Regions from separate parts of the Mesorhizobium sp. M0954 genome, predicted to be linked through region 2. Evidence: riboswitches for the same ligand, from Rfam matches in the RefSeq annotation. Region 2 holds a riboswitch; the other holds the start of a gene.
What was found. A riboswitch is a leader RNA that binds a small molecule or an ion and turns the genes downstream of it on or off. The one in region 2 is predicted to bind S-adenosylmethionine.
Positions count from the first base shown of each region.

Region 1: linked by a shared signal. The riboswitch ahead of NKH93_RS06100 (O-succinylhomoserine sulfhydrylase) and the one ahead of metX (homoserine O-acetyltransferase MetX) in region 2 are both predicted to bind S-adenosylmethionine.

Region 1 covers NZ_JAMYNR010000003.1:190,032-197,297, forward strand. The annotation lists gene mmsB (multiple monosaccharide ABC transporter permease) at 1-772, shown strand, start outside; gene araD1 (AraD1 family protein) at 963-1,955, shown strand; gene NKH93_RS06090 (hypothetical protein) at 1,983-2,435, shown strand; gene NKH93_RS06095 (2'-deoxycytidine 5'-triphosphate deaminase) at 2,453-3,547, opposite strand; SAM riboswitch at 3,683-3,760, shown strand; gene NKH93_RS06100 (O-succinylhomoserine sulfhydrylase) at 3,831-5,021, shown strand; gene NKH93_RS06105 (ceramide glucosyltransferase) at 5,058-6,209, opposite strand; gene apaG (Co2+/Mg2+ efflux facilitator ApaG/CorD) at 6,437-6,829, shown strand; gene NKH93_RS06115 (Hsp33 family molecular chaperone) at 6,836-7,266, opposite strand, start outside.
Region 2 covers NZ_JAMYNR010000008.1:103,554-110,819, reverse strand. The annotation lists gene NKH93_RS13375 (prephenate/arogenate dehydrogenase family protein) at 1-731, opposite strand, end outside; gene hisC (histidinol-phosphate transaminase) at 738-1,847, opposite strand; SAM riboswitch at 1,986-2,063, shown strand; gene metX (homoserine O-acetyltransferase MetX) at 2,140-3,309, shown strand; gene metW (methionine biosynthesis protein MetW) at 3,368-3,982, shown strand; gene NKH93_RS13355 (hypothetical protein) at 4,034-4,255, opposite strand; gene NKH93_RS13350 (hypothetical protein) at 4,254-4,460, shown strand; gene NKH93_RS13345 (DUF1330 domain-containing protein) at 4,546-4,866, opposite strand; gene NKH93_RS13340 (SDR family NAD(P)-dependent oxidoreductase) at 5,102-5,848, shown strand; gene NKH93_RS13335 (RNA polymerase subunit sigma-70) at 5,891-6,916, shown strand; gene NKH93_RS13330 (DUF1194 domain-containing protein) at 6,935-7,266, opposite strand, start outside.

The DNA of each region.
Region 1 (7,266 bases), on a different contig from region 2:
GCTTCCCGTCGGCTTCAAGGCGCTCAGTTCCGGCTTCATTCCGGACCTGATCGGCCCATTGACGCTGATACCGCCAACCGTGAACGCCGCCGGCAAAACCATTGTCGGCAGCGGCCTGACGCTGCACCTGACGACGATCGTGATCGGCCTCGTCGCCGTGCTCGCCTATGCCTATTTCGGGCTCAGGGCTCGGCGCACCCGCGAGAAGCATGGCTACGAAGCCGAGCCCTTCTCGCTGTTCGTCGTCAAGACCCTGGTGATCAGCGCGCTGGCGCTGTTTCTCGTCTACCAATTCGCCACCTATAGGGGCCTCCCCATCGTTCTCATGGTGATGGGCGTGCTGATCGCGTTGTTCGTCTTCGTTACCAAACGCATGACGATCGGCCGTCGCATCTATGCAATGGGCGGCAATGCCAAGGCAGCCCAGCTATCGGGCATCAAGACCGAACGGCTGACGTTGATGGTGTTCATCAATATGGGCGTGCTGTCGGCACTCGGCGGTCTGATTATCGCAGCGCGCCTGGGGCAGGCTGTGCCGGCGGCCGGCCTCGGCAGCGAGCTCGACGTCATCGCCGCGGTGTTCATCGGTGGCGCTTCGGCGATGGGCGGCGTCGGCCAGGTCATCGGCGCGGTGGTCGGCGGCTTCATCATGGGCGTCATGAACAACGGCATGTCGATCATGGGCGTCAATGTCGACTGGCAGCAGGTGGTCAAAGGCCTGGTGCTGCTCGGCGCCGTCGTCTTCGACGTCTACAACAAGAACAAGGCTTGAGAGGCAACCAGGAGGCATACGGGTCACATCGCGGCGCTGCCGGGCGGCGCAAAGAAGTCCCCCGAGGGACCTGATCCGCGAGCGCAATCCGGACGAAGAATTTCAACCGAGGCGCGGACAGGGTCCTGGCCGCGCAGGGCAGGGTTTGCCGAGAAAGGGCAGGCCAGCCCACAATTCAGAGAGGGTTACCATGCTGATCTCACAAATCCTCGACGACGCCGAGACGATCCGCGTCGTTGCCCGCAACGGCGGCAAGACCCGCGTCATCAACGGCGCCCGCAGCGTCTATTCGCTGGCGATGGAAGCCGCGCGTACCGGCAGCGGGCTTGTCGCCCTGATCGAGCGCAAGGGCTTCGGCGAAACCGTCGATCTCGACGCAGCCTACAAGAAGGGACGGCTGCTGTCGCCGATCAACCATCCCGATCCGGCGCATCTCCATCTCACCGGCACCGGGCTGACGCATCTCGGCTCCGCCGCGACCCGCGATTCCATGCACAAGAAGCTCAGCACGGACGGCGAGGAACAGCTGACCGATTCCATGAAGATGTTCCGCATGGGGCTTGAGGGCGGCAAGCCGGCGAAAGGCCAGATCGGCGTGCAGCCGGAATGGTTCTACAAGGGCAACGGCACCATGGCGGTGGCGCCCGGGGCGGCGCTTATGTCGCCGGCCTTCGCCCAGGATGCCGGCGAGGAGCCGGAAATCGCCGGTATCTATGTGATCGGCGACGACGGCGCCCCGTTCCGCGTCGGCTTCACGCTGTCTAACGAGTTTTCCGACCACGTCACCGAGCGTGTGAACTATCTCTTCCTTGCCCATTCCAAGCTGCGCAACGCTTCGTTCGGGCCGGAGATCCTGATCGGCGATCTGCCGTCCGATATCCGCGGCGCTTCACGCATCCTGCGCGACGGCAAGCTGCTTTGGGAAAAGCCGTTCCTGTCGGGCGAGGCGAACATGTCGCACACCATTGGCAATCTCGAGCATCACCACTTCAAATACTCGGCCTTCCGCCAGCCGGGCGACGTGCATGTGCACATGTTCGGCACGGCGACGCTGTCCTTTGCCGACGGCATCAGGACCGAGGCCGGTGACGTATTCGAAATCGAGGCGCAGGATTTCGGCCTGCCTCTGCGCAACCCGCTTGAAATCGAGCAGCCGGTGAAGGTGGCGGTGAAGGCGTTGTAAACTGGTGACATAATTCAGGGGCGAGAAATGAACGGCCTGCGGATTGGCACTGTGTTCGTAAGTTTAGTCCTGTTCCTCGCCTATTTCTCCCCAGCGGCTTACAGCGCCGGACAATGCAGCGCAAAATCCTATCGCGGGGCCCGGATGTCGATGACTAACCGGCTTCTGGCCACCGGTTATTCGAAATCGCAAGTGAGCTTTCTGATGCGCAACGCGGATCGCATGACGTCCGCACTCCGCGCTGACAGACTGAACGACAATGGCAGAGCCTGCGGTATCGACTCCGCCAGAGCCCATGTGCTGGGATGTATCGACAAGCAGTTGTTCCCCTTGCAGTCCAGCTCAAGCGCCTCACTTGACGACGAGAAGCAAACCAGAGGATTTTGGGGGAAGAAGCGATTGGCAGTGCGAGAACTGCTCTTTATCGGTCAGTTTCATGGCTGCCTTGGCGCCGCGAAAGAATATCTGTTTCGCGGCTGACGGAATTGCGAACAAGCTCAGCGGGCGGCGCGGAAATGCTTGGACAGTTTCAGGCCCTGCGCCTGATAGTTCGAGCCGAGATCTGTGCCGTAGAGCGCCCGCGGCCGTTTCAGCATGTGCTCGTAGACCAACCGTCCAACGATCTGGCCGTGATCGAGGATGAACGGCACTTCGTGGCTACGCACCTCGAGCACCGCCCGACTGCCGGTGCCGCCCGACGCCGAATGGCCGAAACCCGGGTCGAAGAAACCGGCATAATGGACGCGGAACTCGCCGACCAGCGGATCGAAGGGCGTCATTTCGGCCGCGTAGAGCGGCGGCACATGCACCGCCTCGCGCGACACCAGAATATAGAATTCGTCCGGATCGAGCACCAGCTCGCCGGCACCGCTCTTGTAAAGCGGCTCCCAGAAATCGACGACATCCTGCGCGGCGCGCTTGTCGACGTCGACCAGGCCGGTGTGGTGCTTGCCGCGATAGCCGACAAGCCCATCCTTGTCGCCGTCGAGGTCGATCGACAGCGCGATGCCGCCGCCTGAGATGTTGGGTGGTTCGGTGGCGACCAGCATCTCGGTGCGGTGCAGGTCGTGCAGCTCGCTTTCCGACAAGAGCGCATTGCCGGTGCGGAACCTGATCTGCGACAGCCGCGAGCCGGTGCGCACGACGATCGGGAAAGTGCGCGGGCTGACCTCCAGATAGAGCGGGCCTTCATAGCCGGCGGCGATCTTGTCGAACTCGTGGCCGCGGTCGGTCATTACCCGAGTGAAGATATCGAGCCGTCCGGTCGAGCTTTTCGGGTTGGCGGAGGCGGAAATATGGGCGGGCAGCGCCAGGCTTTCGAGCAGCGGCACGATGTAGACGCAGCCGGTTTCCAGCACAGCACCTTCGGCGAGGTTGATCTCGTGCAGCTTCAGCCGGTCGAGCTTGTCGGCTACCCTGTGGTCCGGGCCGGGCAAGAAGGAAGCACGCACCCGCCAGGCCTTGTCGCCGAGCCTGAGGTCAAGGCTGGCCGGCTGGATCTGATCGGCATCGAGCGTGCGCGGCGATTTCAGCGCGCCCGTCTGGAACAGCGCGGAAATATCCTGATCGGGAAGAATGCCTGTCTGCCGCAAGGGTCTGGCTCCGTTCGAACGCCGGGCGAGGTCTTGTTCTGTCGCAGGTCCGACCGTGGACGCCTTTGGCACCTGCTTGGTACAACCCTCTTAATCATGCCGGCAATTGACGCAAGCGTGGCGCGGGTCTAAAGCTCGTTATCCCGTGGTGATTTGGCCGGTCGGCTTGCAGCCACGTTAAACAAGTCGCTAAAGGACCGTCGGGCCGCAAGGCCATATGGACCGGTTGCGACTTTCGCGACCGGTTTTTTGTTGTTTGGACCAATTTTGGTGTTTGGATGGAATGATGACCAAGAAGCGCGACTGGAAGCCTCAGACCGCACTCGTGCATGCCGGAACGCTGCGTTCCGGCTTTGGCGAGACCTCCGAGGCGATGTATCTCACCCAAGGCTATGTCTACGAGACGGCGCAAGCGGCGGAGGCCCGCTTCAAGGGCGAGGAGCCGGGCTTCATCTATTCGCGCTATGCCAATCCGACGGTCGACATGTTTGAAAAACGCATGTGCGCGCTGGAAGGAGCCGAAGACGCGCGCGCCACGGCATCCGGCATGGCGGCGGTGACGGCAGCACTGCTGTGCAGCGCCAAGGCGGGCGACCATATCGTAGCGGCGCGCGCGCTGTTCGGCTCCTGCCGCTGGGTGGTCGAGACGCTGGCGCCGAAATACGGCATTGAGGCAACGCTGGTCGACGGCACCGACATCGCCAATTGGGAAAAGGCGGTCAAGCCGAACACCAAACTGTTCTTCCTGGAAAGCCCGACCAATCCTACGCTGGAAGTGATCGACATTGCCGCCGTCGCGGCACTTGCCAATTCGATCGGCGCCAGGCTGATCGTCGATAATGTCTTCGCCACGCCCTTGCAGCAGAAACCCCTGCAGCTCGGCGCCCACATCGTCGTCTATTCGGCCACGAAGCATATTGACGGCCAGGGGCGCTGTCTTGGCGGCATCGTTCTGTCGGACAAGAAATGGATCGACGAGAACCTGCATGACTATTTCCGCCACACCGGCCCAAGCCTCTCGCCCTTCAATGCCTGGACGCTGCTGAAAGGCCTTGAGACGCTGCCGCTACGCGTACGCCAGCAGACGGAAAGTGCCGGCCGCATCGCGGATTTCCTGGCCGAGCGTCCGCAAATCGCCCGTGTCATCTATCCTGGCCGTGCCGACCACCCGCAAGCGGCCGTGGTCAAGAAGCAGATGTCGGGTGGCTCGACGCTGATCTGCCTCGATGTGAAGGGCGGCAAGCAGGCGGCCTTTGCCTTCCAGAACGCACTCGACGTCGTGCTCATTTCCAACAATCTCGGCGACGCCAAGAGCCTGATCACCCATCCGGCGACGACGACGCACAAGAACTTGACCGATGAGGCCCGCGCCGAGCTCGGCATCGGACCGGGAACACTCAGGCTGTCAGTTGGCCTTGAGGACGCCGACGACCTGCTCGAAGACATCGAGCAGGCACTGAGAGTTGCCGGATAAGGGATGGCCGAACAGAGGCGAGCGGGGACGCGCCGATCAGGCGCCGGACGGGGTCTCTTCCAGCTCCGCGACGGTCTTTGTCTGGATAGTCATCACGTTGCCGCGCCAGTCGACGGCGCCGCTCAGCCATCCGCGCGCCCAAATGGCGGGAAGCATCAGGTCTCGCGCCATCATCGCCGGGATCGTGCGCGGCGACAGCTGCCATCCCTTGGCCGAGGCCAAGGCGCATTCCGGCAGGTAGGCCGCGACCAGCACGGCGATGGCGGTTGCCGGCAGGCTGACGCCGGCGTCAGCCGCCGCGATCAGCGCAAGCACCAGCGGCGGCGCCGCGCCGATCAGGATCTCGGGGGCGAAGAACAGCGCGAAGGTGACGCGGCGCAGCCGCGCCCAGCGCGCCTGCCGCGACCAGATCTCGCCAAGCGTGCGCCGGCCGAGCGGCTGTTCGAAGGGCGAGGCGACAAGATTGACCCGCAGTCCGAGCCCGTTGACCAGCTTGGTCGCGGCGGCGTCCTCGGCGATCTCGGCGGCAAGCGCGCGGATGCCGCCATTGGCGTCGAGCATCGGCTTGTTCCACAACATGCTCTTGCCCTGCGCGAAGCCGAGGCCGAGCGCCTCTCCAGCGTACTGCCAGCGTGCCTGCAGCGTGTTGAGAAAGGCGCATTCGACCTCCCCCCAGAAACTGTCCGGCCGTGAGCCGATCGGCGTCGAGCAGACGAGGCCAGTGCCATGCCGCCATGCCGCCATCAGCTGCTGGACGTAGTCGCTCGGCATAAGCACATTGGAATCGGCAAGAATAACCCAGCGATAATGCGCCGCTTCCCAACCCTTCACGCAATTGTTGAGTTTTGGATTGCCGCTGATGCGGTCGTCACCGACTAGAAGGCGGGCGCGAATAGCTGGAAAGCGCGCCATTGCGGCGGTGATCGGCTTGACCACCGGGTCGTCGGCATGGGCAACGCAGAAGATGAGTTCGTAGCGCGGCCAGTCGAGTGAGAAGGCGCGCTCCAGCGTCTCTTCGGCAAACGGCTCGACGCCGCGTGCCGGGATGACGATCGATACCGGCGGCGCGTTGGCGGGCGGTGCGATCCTGGCTGGTCGCTTCAGCTTCAGCGAAGCTAACAGGATGCTGGCGAGATTTGAAAGAAGGAGGGCTATGGAAAGGAGAGCGGCTGCGAATGTCGGTTCCATCGAGATCTGGTCACTCCAGAAGTGCCGGCCGCATGACGGCCGTTTTCAACAATTCGACAGAACGCTGAGTCGCCCGGCACAAGCCTGCACACCATCATTGTCATGTGTCACTTAAATGACATTGTTTTTCGGCACCTGCGCTCGAGTCGGGCAAGGAGATGACGCGCATCGTTGATCAAACTGCGCTGAGCGTCGAAAGTTCCATCTACATTGCTTTGGAGCAGTTTATGTACAGCGCCGTCACCCGCAACATCGAAGTGCAGGTCAGGCCGTTCTATCTGGAGGATCACTCCGACCCGCCGCAAAACCGCTATGTCTGGGGATATCAGGTGACCATCGACAATCAGTCGGATGAGTTCGTGCAGCTTCTGTCGCGCTACTGGCACATTACCGACGGCACCGGCAAGGTCGAGGAAGTGCGCGGCCCCGGGGTCGTCGGCGAGCAACCCGGACTCAACCCCGGCGACAGCTATCAGTATACGTCTGGATGCCCGCTCTCGACGCCGTCCGGCATCATGGTCGGGCACTACACCATGCGCAACAAACGGGGCGAGACGTTCGACGTCGCCATCCCCGCCTTCTCGCTCGACTTGCCGGGAATGCGGCGCACCGTCAATTGACGGCCGTCATCCGGCCGCTGCAAACTCCGCCGGGTCGAAGTCATATTGCTTCGAGCAGAATTCGCAGGCGACGTGAATGCTGCCATCCTCGGTGCTGTCCCTGATCTCCTCGGCGGAAAAGCCTTCGAGGATGCCGTGGATCTTCTCCCTCGAGCATGAGCACTGGTCGGCGACCGGCACCCCGCCGAACACGCGGACGCCATGCTCGTGGAAAAGCCGGTAAAGCAGCCGTTCGGCGCCGATCGTCGGATCGATCAGCTCGGTCGGTTCAATAGTACCAAGCAGCGCCAGCAGCTCCTGCCAGGAATTGTCGGTCGGGTCGTGGATTTCCTCACGCGGATCGCCATCGCCACCGGGAAGGTCGGGTACGCGCATGCGCTCCGCCGACTGCGGCAGGAATTGTGCCAGCAGGCCACCGGCCCGCCATTGCTCGCGGG
Region 2 (7,266 bases):
TTGTGCAGGCAGACGTCGCGCCACATGGTCGGGTCGGACGCCGCGAGACGGGTGAAGTCGCGAAAGCCGGAAGCCGAGTATTTGATGACCTCGGACTTGGTCACCGACTCCAGATCGTCGGCGGTACCGACGATGTTGTAAGCGATAATATGCGGCAGGTGCGAAACGATGGCCAGCGTCATGTCGTGATGCTGCGGGTCCATCGTGTCGATGTTGGAGCCGCAGCGGCGCCAGAATTCCGAGAGCTTTTCCAGTGCTGCGGGATCGGTGCCGGGCAGCGGCGTGAAAATGCACCAGCGGTTCTCGAACAGTTCGGCAAAACCGGCGTCCGGTCCCGATTTTTCGGTGCCGGCCAAAGGATGGCCGGGGATGAAGTGCACGCCATCAGGCACGTGCGGCTGCATCTGCGCGATCACCGACGCCTTGGTCGAGCCGACATCGGTGAGGATGGCGCCCTTCTTCAGCGCCGGCGCGATCTCCGCGGCGACCGTACCGGAAGAACCGACCGGCACCGAAACGATAACCAGATCAGCATCGCGAACCGCCTCTTTCGCATCCGTCGTATAGGTGTCGCCAAGGCCGAGTTGGCTCGCCCGTGCCAGCGTCGCTTCGCTGCGCGTCGAAATCGCGATTTGGCCGGCGAGCCCCTCGCGGCGGATGACGCGGGCCAGCGACGAGCCGATCAGGCCGATGCCGACCAGCGCGATTTTTTCGAACATCGGTGATGTCATGGTGTTCTAGCTTTTCAGGAATGTCGCGAGTGCTGCGACAACGCCGCGATTGGCCTCTTCGGTGCCGATGCTCATGCGCAGCGCGTTGGGAAAACCGTACCCGGAAACGCGCCGCAATATGTAGCCGCGCGCACTGAGGTAGTCGTCGGCGGCCGCCGCCGAATGCTTTTTGTCCTCGGGAAAGTGGATGAGGATGAAATTGCCGACGCTCGGTGTCACCCGCAGCCCGAGCCCGCTTAATTGCTCGCTCAGCCAGGCCAGCCAGGTCTCGTTGTGCGCGACGCTGCGTTCGATGTGGGCACGGTCGCGGATCGCCGCGATGCCGGCCTCGATTGCCGTCGCATTGACGTTGAAGGGTCCCCGCACGCGGTTGATCGCGTCGATGACGTGCATTGGCGCATACATCCAGCCGATCCGCGCCCCGCCCAGGCCCAATTTGGAGAAAGTGCGGGTCATGACCACGTTTTCCGCGCTGCCCACCAACTCGACGCCGGCTTCATAATCGTTGCGCCGGACATATTCGGCGTAAGCTGCATCCAGCACCAGAAGCACGTTTCGCGGCAGGCCGGCATGCAGGCGGCGCACCTCCTGGAACGGCAAGTAGGTGCCGGTTGGATTGTTTGGATTGGCAAGGAAGATGATCCGGGTAGCCGGCGTCACCGCGGCGAGGATCGCATCGATATCGGCGCGTTCATCGGTCTCCTTGACCGTCACCGGGACGGCACCGGCCGACTGTATGTAGATCTTGTAGACCATGAAGCCGTGTTCGGTGATGATGGCTTCGTCGCCGGGCGCGAGGTAGGTCTGCGCCAGCAGGCCCAGAATCTCGTCGGAGCCGTTGGAGCAGACGATGTTCGCCGGGTTGAGCCCGTGCACCTCGGCGATCGCTTCCCTCAGGCGCATGGCGCTGCCGTCGGGATAGACCGCGAGCTTGTCGGCGACCGCGCGCGCGGCCTCTATCGCCTTTGGCGAAGGGCCGAGCGGGTTCTCGTTCGCCGACAATTTATGGACCTTGGCGACACCTTCAGGCGCCGCGCTCTTGCCGGGCACATAGGCTTCGATGTCCATGATGCCGGCGCGGGGCTTTGGACGTGTCTGATCCGGTGTCTGACTCATTTCATGAAATCCGTCGAGAGTGCCTCCATCCGGAAGCCGCAGCGGAAATACAAGCCGTGGCCCGGAATGTCGAGGGCCGGCAATTCGGGATCAAGAACTTGCCGTTGACGAAGCCATGCGCGAGTCATAGAAGAACGGCTACAGTTCCGTGGTGATTTGGCCGGTCGGCTTGCAGCCACGTTAAACAACTTGCTAAAGGGCCGTTTGCATCTTGTAACCGGCTTTGCGAAGGCATGGCCGGTTTTTTGTTGCCCAGACCGGTGGACAACTGAAGGCCGGGCAAGGAGATGTGATGGTCGCTTTGCGCGCGCGAAAAACCAACAACGAGGCCGACCAGCCGTCGAGCCCGGTGTTGCGTTTCGGCGCCGACAAGCCGCTCAAGCTCGACGCCGGCACGCTGCTGTCGCCGTTCCAGATTGCCTACCAGACCTATGGCACGCTCAACGACGCGCGCTCCAACGCCATCCTCGTCTGCCATGCGCTGACCGGCGACCAGCATGTCGCCAACACCAATCCGGTGACCGGCAAGCCGGGCTGGTGGGAAGTGCTGATCGGTCCCGGCAAGATCATCGATACCGACCGTTTCTTCGTCATCTCGTCAAACGTCATCGGCGGCTGTCTCGGCTCCACCGGCCCCGCCTCGACCAATCCCGCCACCGCCAAGCCCTACGGGCTCGACCTGCCGATCATCACCATCCGCGACATGGTGCGGGCGCAGCTGATGCTGGTCGAGCATTTCGGCATCGAACAGCTGTTCAGCGTGCTTGGCGGCTCGATGGGCGGCATGCAGGTGCTGCAATGGGCCTCCAGCTATCCGGAGCGCGTCTTCTCGGCGCTGCCGATCGCCACCGGTGCCCGCCATTCCTCGCAGAACATCGCTTTCCACGAGGTCGGCAGGCAGGCAGTGATGGCCGACCCGGACTGGCATGGCGGCAAATATTTCGAGCATGGCAAGCGGCCGGAAAAGGGGCTGGCGGTGGCGCGCATGGCCGCCCACATCACCTATCTGTCGGAAGCAGCGCTGCACCGCAAGTTCGGCCGCAACCTGCAGGACCGCGAAGCGCTTACCTTCGGCTTCGATGCCGACTTCCAGATCGAGAGCTATCTGCGCCATCAGGGCATGACCTTCGTCGATCGCTTCGATGCCAACTCCTATCTCTACATGACGCGGGCGATGGATTATTTCGATCTCGCCGCCGACCATGGCGGCCGGCTGGCCGATGCCTTCGCCGGCACCAAGACGCGCTTCTGCCTGGTTTCGTTCACCAGCGATTGGCTGTTCCCGACCGAGGAGAGCCGCTCGGTCGTGCACGCGCTGAACGCAGCCGGCGCCTCGGTATCGTTCGTCGAGATCGAGACCGACCGCGGCCACGACGCCTTCCTGCTCGACGAACCGGAACTGTTCGCCGCCATCAAGGGCTTCATCGCCTCGGCCGCGCGGGCGAGAGGGCTCGGCGCATGACCCCGAAAAGTTGCGGACCGTTCGGATCAGGATCATGCGCCAGGCAGGAGCCGAAGGCATGAGCGTCAACCGCGCCCAGCGCGTCGACCTCGAAGTCGTCGCCGATCTCATCCCGCCGCAGTCGCGGGTGCTGGACGTCGGTTCCGGCGACGGCCTGCTGCTCGAATTGCTGCAGGAGACCAAGAAGGTCGATGGCCGCGGGCTGGAACTGTCGCAGCGCGGCGTCAACGAATGCGTGGCGCGCGGCCTGTCGGTTATTCAAGGCGATGCCGACAAGGATCTCCAATTCTATCCCGACAAGGGTTTCGACTTCGTCGTTCTGTCGCAGACCTTGCAGGCGACCCGCAATCCGAAGCTGGTGCTCGACGAACTGCTCCGGATCGGCAACCGCGCCATCGTCTCATTCCCGAATTTCGGCCACTGGCGGGTGCGCCTTTCGCTGCTCTTCAACGGCCGCATGCCGGTGACCAAGGACCTGCCCTATTCCTGGTACGACACGCCCAACATCCATTTCTGCACCATTCGCGACTTCGTCAATCTGTGCGACGAGCTTGGCGCGACGGTGGAAAAGGCAACCGCGCTCGACGCCAACGGCCAGCGGATCGGCTTCTCCATGCCTTGGTGGTTCTGGAACTTTTTCGGCCAGCAAGCGGTATTCCTGCTGAAACGATAGGTTTGACAGGCAGAAGCAACGAACCTCAGACCTGCGCAAGAAACCATATTTTCAATTTTCAATCCAATGAAGTTGCCCGGCATTCTTTGTTGCTTTAACAGGTCTCAAACGGGTTGGTTTGGGGGAAGCAATGAAGACGTTAGTATTAGCAACAGCTTTGATGTCGGCCACTTTGATTTCCGGATGCACGACGTCGAAGACCGATTTCCAGAATGGACAAGTCGCGTTGAGCGGCAGCCCGGCGCTGAAACGGCAGGCGATCCAGCGGTGCATGACCAAATTCAAGATGCGGTTCGGCAAGGTTGAAAGGGCAAACCTCGCCGCGCTCATGAACGTCCCGGATGCCGGATTGGAACACACGTTCTGCACGCGATTGATGAACGGCTTCGCGAACGGCAGGATCAACTACTCGGATTACCTGGCTGCATTGTCGCATGGCGACATGTCCAACGCGATCAAGGTGCTGCAGGGGCGGTGAAGCTGCCGATGCAGACGCGATCCAAATTCGGTGCCGCCAGATAGATGGCGGCACCATAGACGCCGGTTGTACCCGATCATTCCCTCTATTCAAGCACGTCCGTGGCCTTGTGCGGGTGCTGGATGCCATCAACGAAGACCACGTCGGACCGGGAATTGCTGGTACGCAGCGGCAATATCTCCTGATAGGCGGGCGAGTCGTACCATGCACGTGCCTGCTGCCGGTTGGGAAACTCGATGACTATGAGATAGCCCGGCCAGGTGTTTTCAACGACTTCCACCTCGCCTCCGTGCACCACGAAGCGGCCGCCAAACGGTTCCAGCGTGGCATCGATCTTGTGCAGGTACTCGGCGATCTGCGGTCCCGGCGTGACCTGGCGCATATGGGCGACGGCGTAGGCGGTCATGGCGTAACTCCTTGTGGTCGAAGGCCGGACAACCGGCTTGATGGGAGCAGTTTGCCGAGACGTCGCGCACAGGTCGATTACCCCCGAGGTAATGACACTGAATACAAAACCGACGCGCCGCTGCCGTCAGCGGAAAGATATTTCCGCCTGGCACCGATGATTTCCACCCACCTGCGCTGTCCTTATCGATGAGCGCGCCTGGATGGTCCGGCGGCCGGGAATAGAGAGGTGATCCATGGGATCGTTGCAAAATCAGAATGTCGTCGTCGTCGGAGGCAGCCGTGGTGTCGGCCGCTCCATCGCGGAGGCCGCCCTCAAGGAGAAAGCGACGGTGCTGGCCGTCGCCCGCGGAAAACAGGCCCTGGCGCAATTTGCCTGGGAGGTCTCGGGCGTGAAGACGCTTGCGGCCGATGCTACGATGGACTCCGCCCCGGATAAGGTCTTCGCCGCGCTTGAGCCGGACGTACTGGTGATCTGCGCAGGTGCGCTGGCGCCTTCTGCGCCGGTGCATGAACAGAACTGGAAGGCGTTCTCGGCAAATTGGGACACGGACGTCAAGGCGTCGTTCCTGTTTTGCCGGGCCGCTCTGCGGCGTCCGCTCAAGCCGGGGACCCGGATCGTTCTGATCTCCAGCGGCGCGGCCTTGACCGGCGGACCACCGAACGCCGGCGGCTATGCTGGCGCAAAACGCATGCAGATGTTCCTGGCCGGTCATAGCCAGAAGGAGGCCGACCGGCTTGGCCTCGGCCTGCGCTTCATGGCGCTCGCGCCGATGCGCATCATGCCGGAAACCGGCGTGGGCAAAGCCGGCGTCGACAGCATAGCGGCCTATATGGGCATCCAGCCGGCGGACTTCATCGCCGCCATGACCGACATGCAAACGCCGGCCGATGTCGGACGGGCGGTGGTCGCACTCGCCACCGGCCAGCCGCAAGGCAGTTCCTTCATGGTGAGCGGTAGCGGGCTTGCCCCGGCCGCCTGAGGGGCGCGTAATGCAACGCTCGCTCGTAACCGCAGAAGCCACATGACAAACGGTCAACCACCTCTGCAACCATCACGCCAGCCGATCCTCGATCGGCTGGCCTTCGAGAAGGTCACGGCCGCGCATCGCCGCGAGCTCAAGCTGCATTGTTATCGCATGATGGGTTCGCTGCACGAGGCCGACGACCTCGTCCAGGACACGTTGCTTCGCGCCTGGCGCGCAAGATCGGAGTTCGACGGGCGAGGTTCGGTTCGCGGTTGGCTCTACATGATCGCGACCAACGCTTGCCTCAACGCCATCAAGGCGAGGTCGAGGGCGCGTCGCATTCTCCGGGAACCCGGACGGCAGCCCTCGCACGGGGCGGCCATAGGCGGGCCTGTAGCCGACATCGCCTGGCTGGAGCCCTACCCCGACGCCGAGCTTCCAGACGTTGCCGGCAGCGAGCCAGGTCCGGAAGCCCGTTACGAGAGCCGCGAGGCCGTCCAGCTCGCCTTCGTCGCGGCGATCCAGGATCTGCCGCCCAGGCAGCGCGCCGCGCTGCTGCTTGCCGACGTCCTCGGATGGTCGGCTGTCGAGACGGCGCGTTTGCTGGGCGGATCGACGGCTTCGATCAACAGCGCGTTGCAACGGGCCCGCGCAACGCTGGCGGCGCGCTATCCTCAGGGACGGCCGGCCAGCCGATCACGGCCCAGCCCCGAAGAAGGCCTGCTGCTCGAACGCTACATGCAGGCCTGGCAGGCCGCCAATCTCGACAGCTTGATCGAGCTGCTGCGTGAGGACGCCATCTACACCATGCCGCCTTGGCGTGAATGGTATCAAGGCCGCGAAGCGATCCGCGGTTTCTTCGAGACCGTCTGGCCGAGGTTTGGCGGCTTCCGCACGCTGGCCACCCGCGCCAATGCCCAGCCGGCGGTCGGGGTTTATTCCCGCAGCCACGATGGCCCTGAATGGCGGGCCCATTCCCTGCATGTGTTCGACGCAGCCGAGGGCGGGATCGCTTCCTTGACGATCTTCATAGGGCCGCTCGGGCCATCTCTGTTCCCGGCCTTCGGCCTGCCACCAGCCTAGCTTACCCCTGGGCCAGCCTTATCGGTCAAGTTCCGGGAAATAGGGGTCCGAGAAAAACCTTCGGTCGCGCTCACCTTGCAGGCAGTCGATCGGTGCGTCGATGCGGATCGTCCTCGGATCCACCTTGGGATACTCGATGCCGCTGACCTCGAGGATCAGTTTGCGGCGAGTGGCGGTGGCGAATTCGGAAGCAGCATAGATCGGCAGCACGAACGAGCCCGGCCCGCCGGTAACGCATTCGGCATAATACCGGTCGAGATGGCTGAAAGTGGGTGACGGGCTGATCAGGATCGGCAGCCCGTTGATGACGATGCCCTTCGCCAGCGCCGCATCGCGTGCCGTTGTGACCG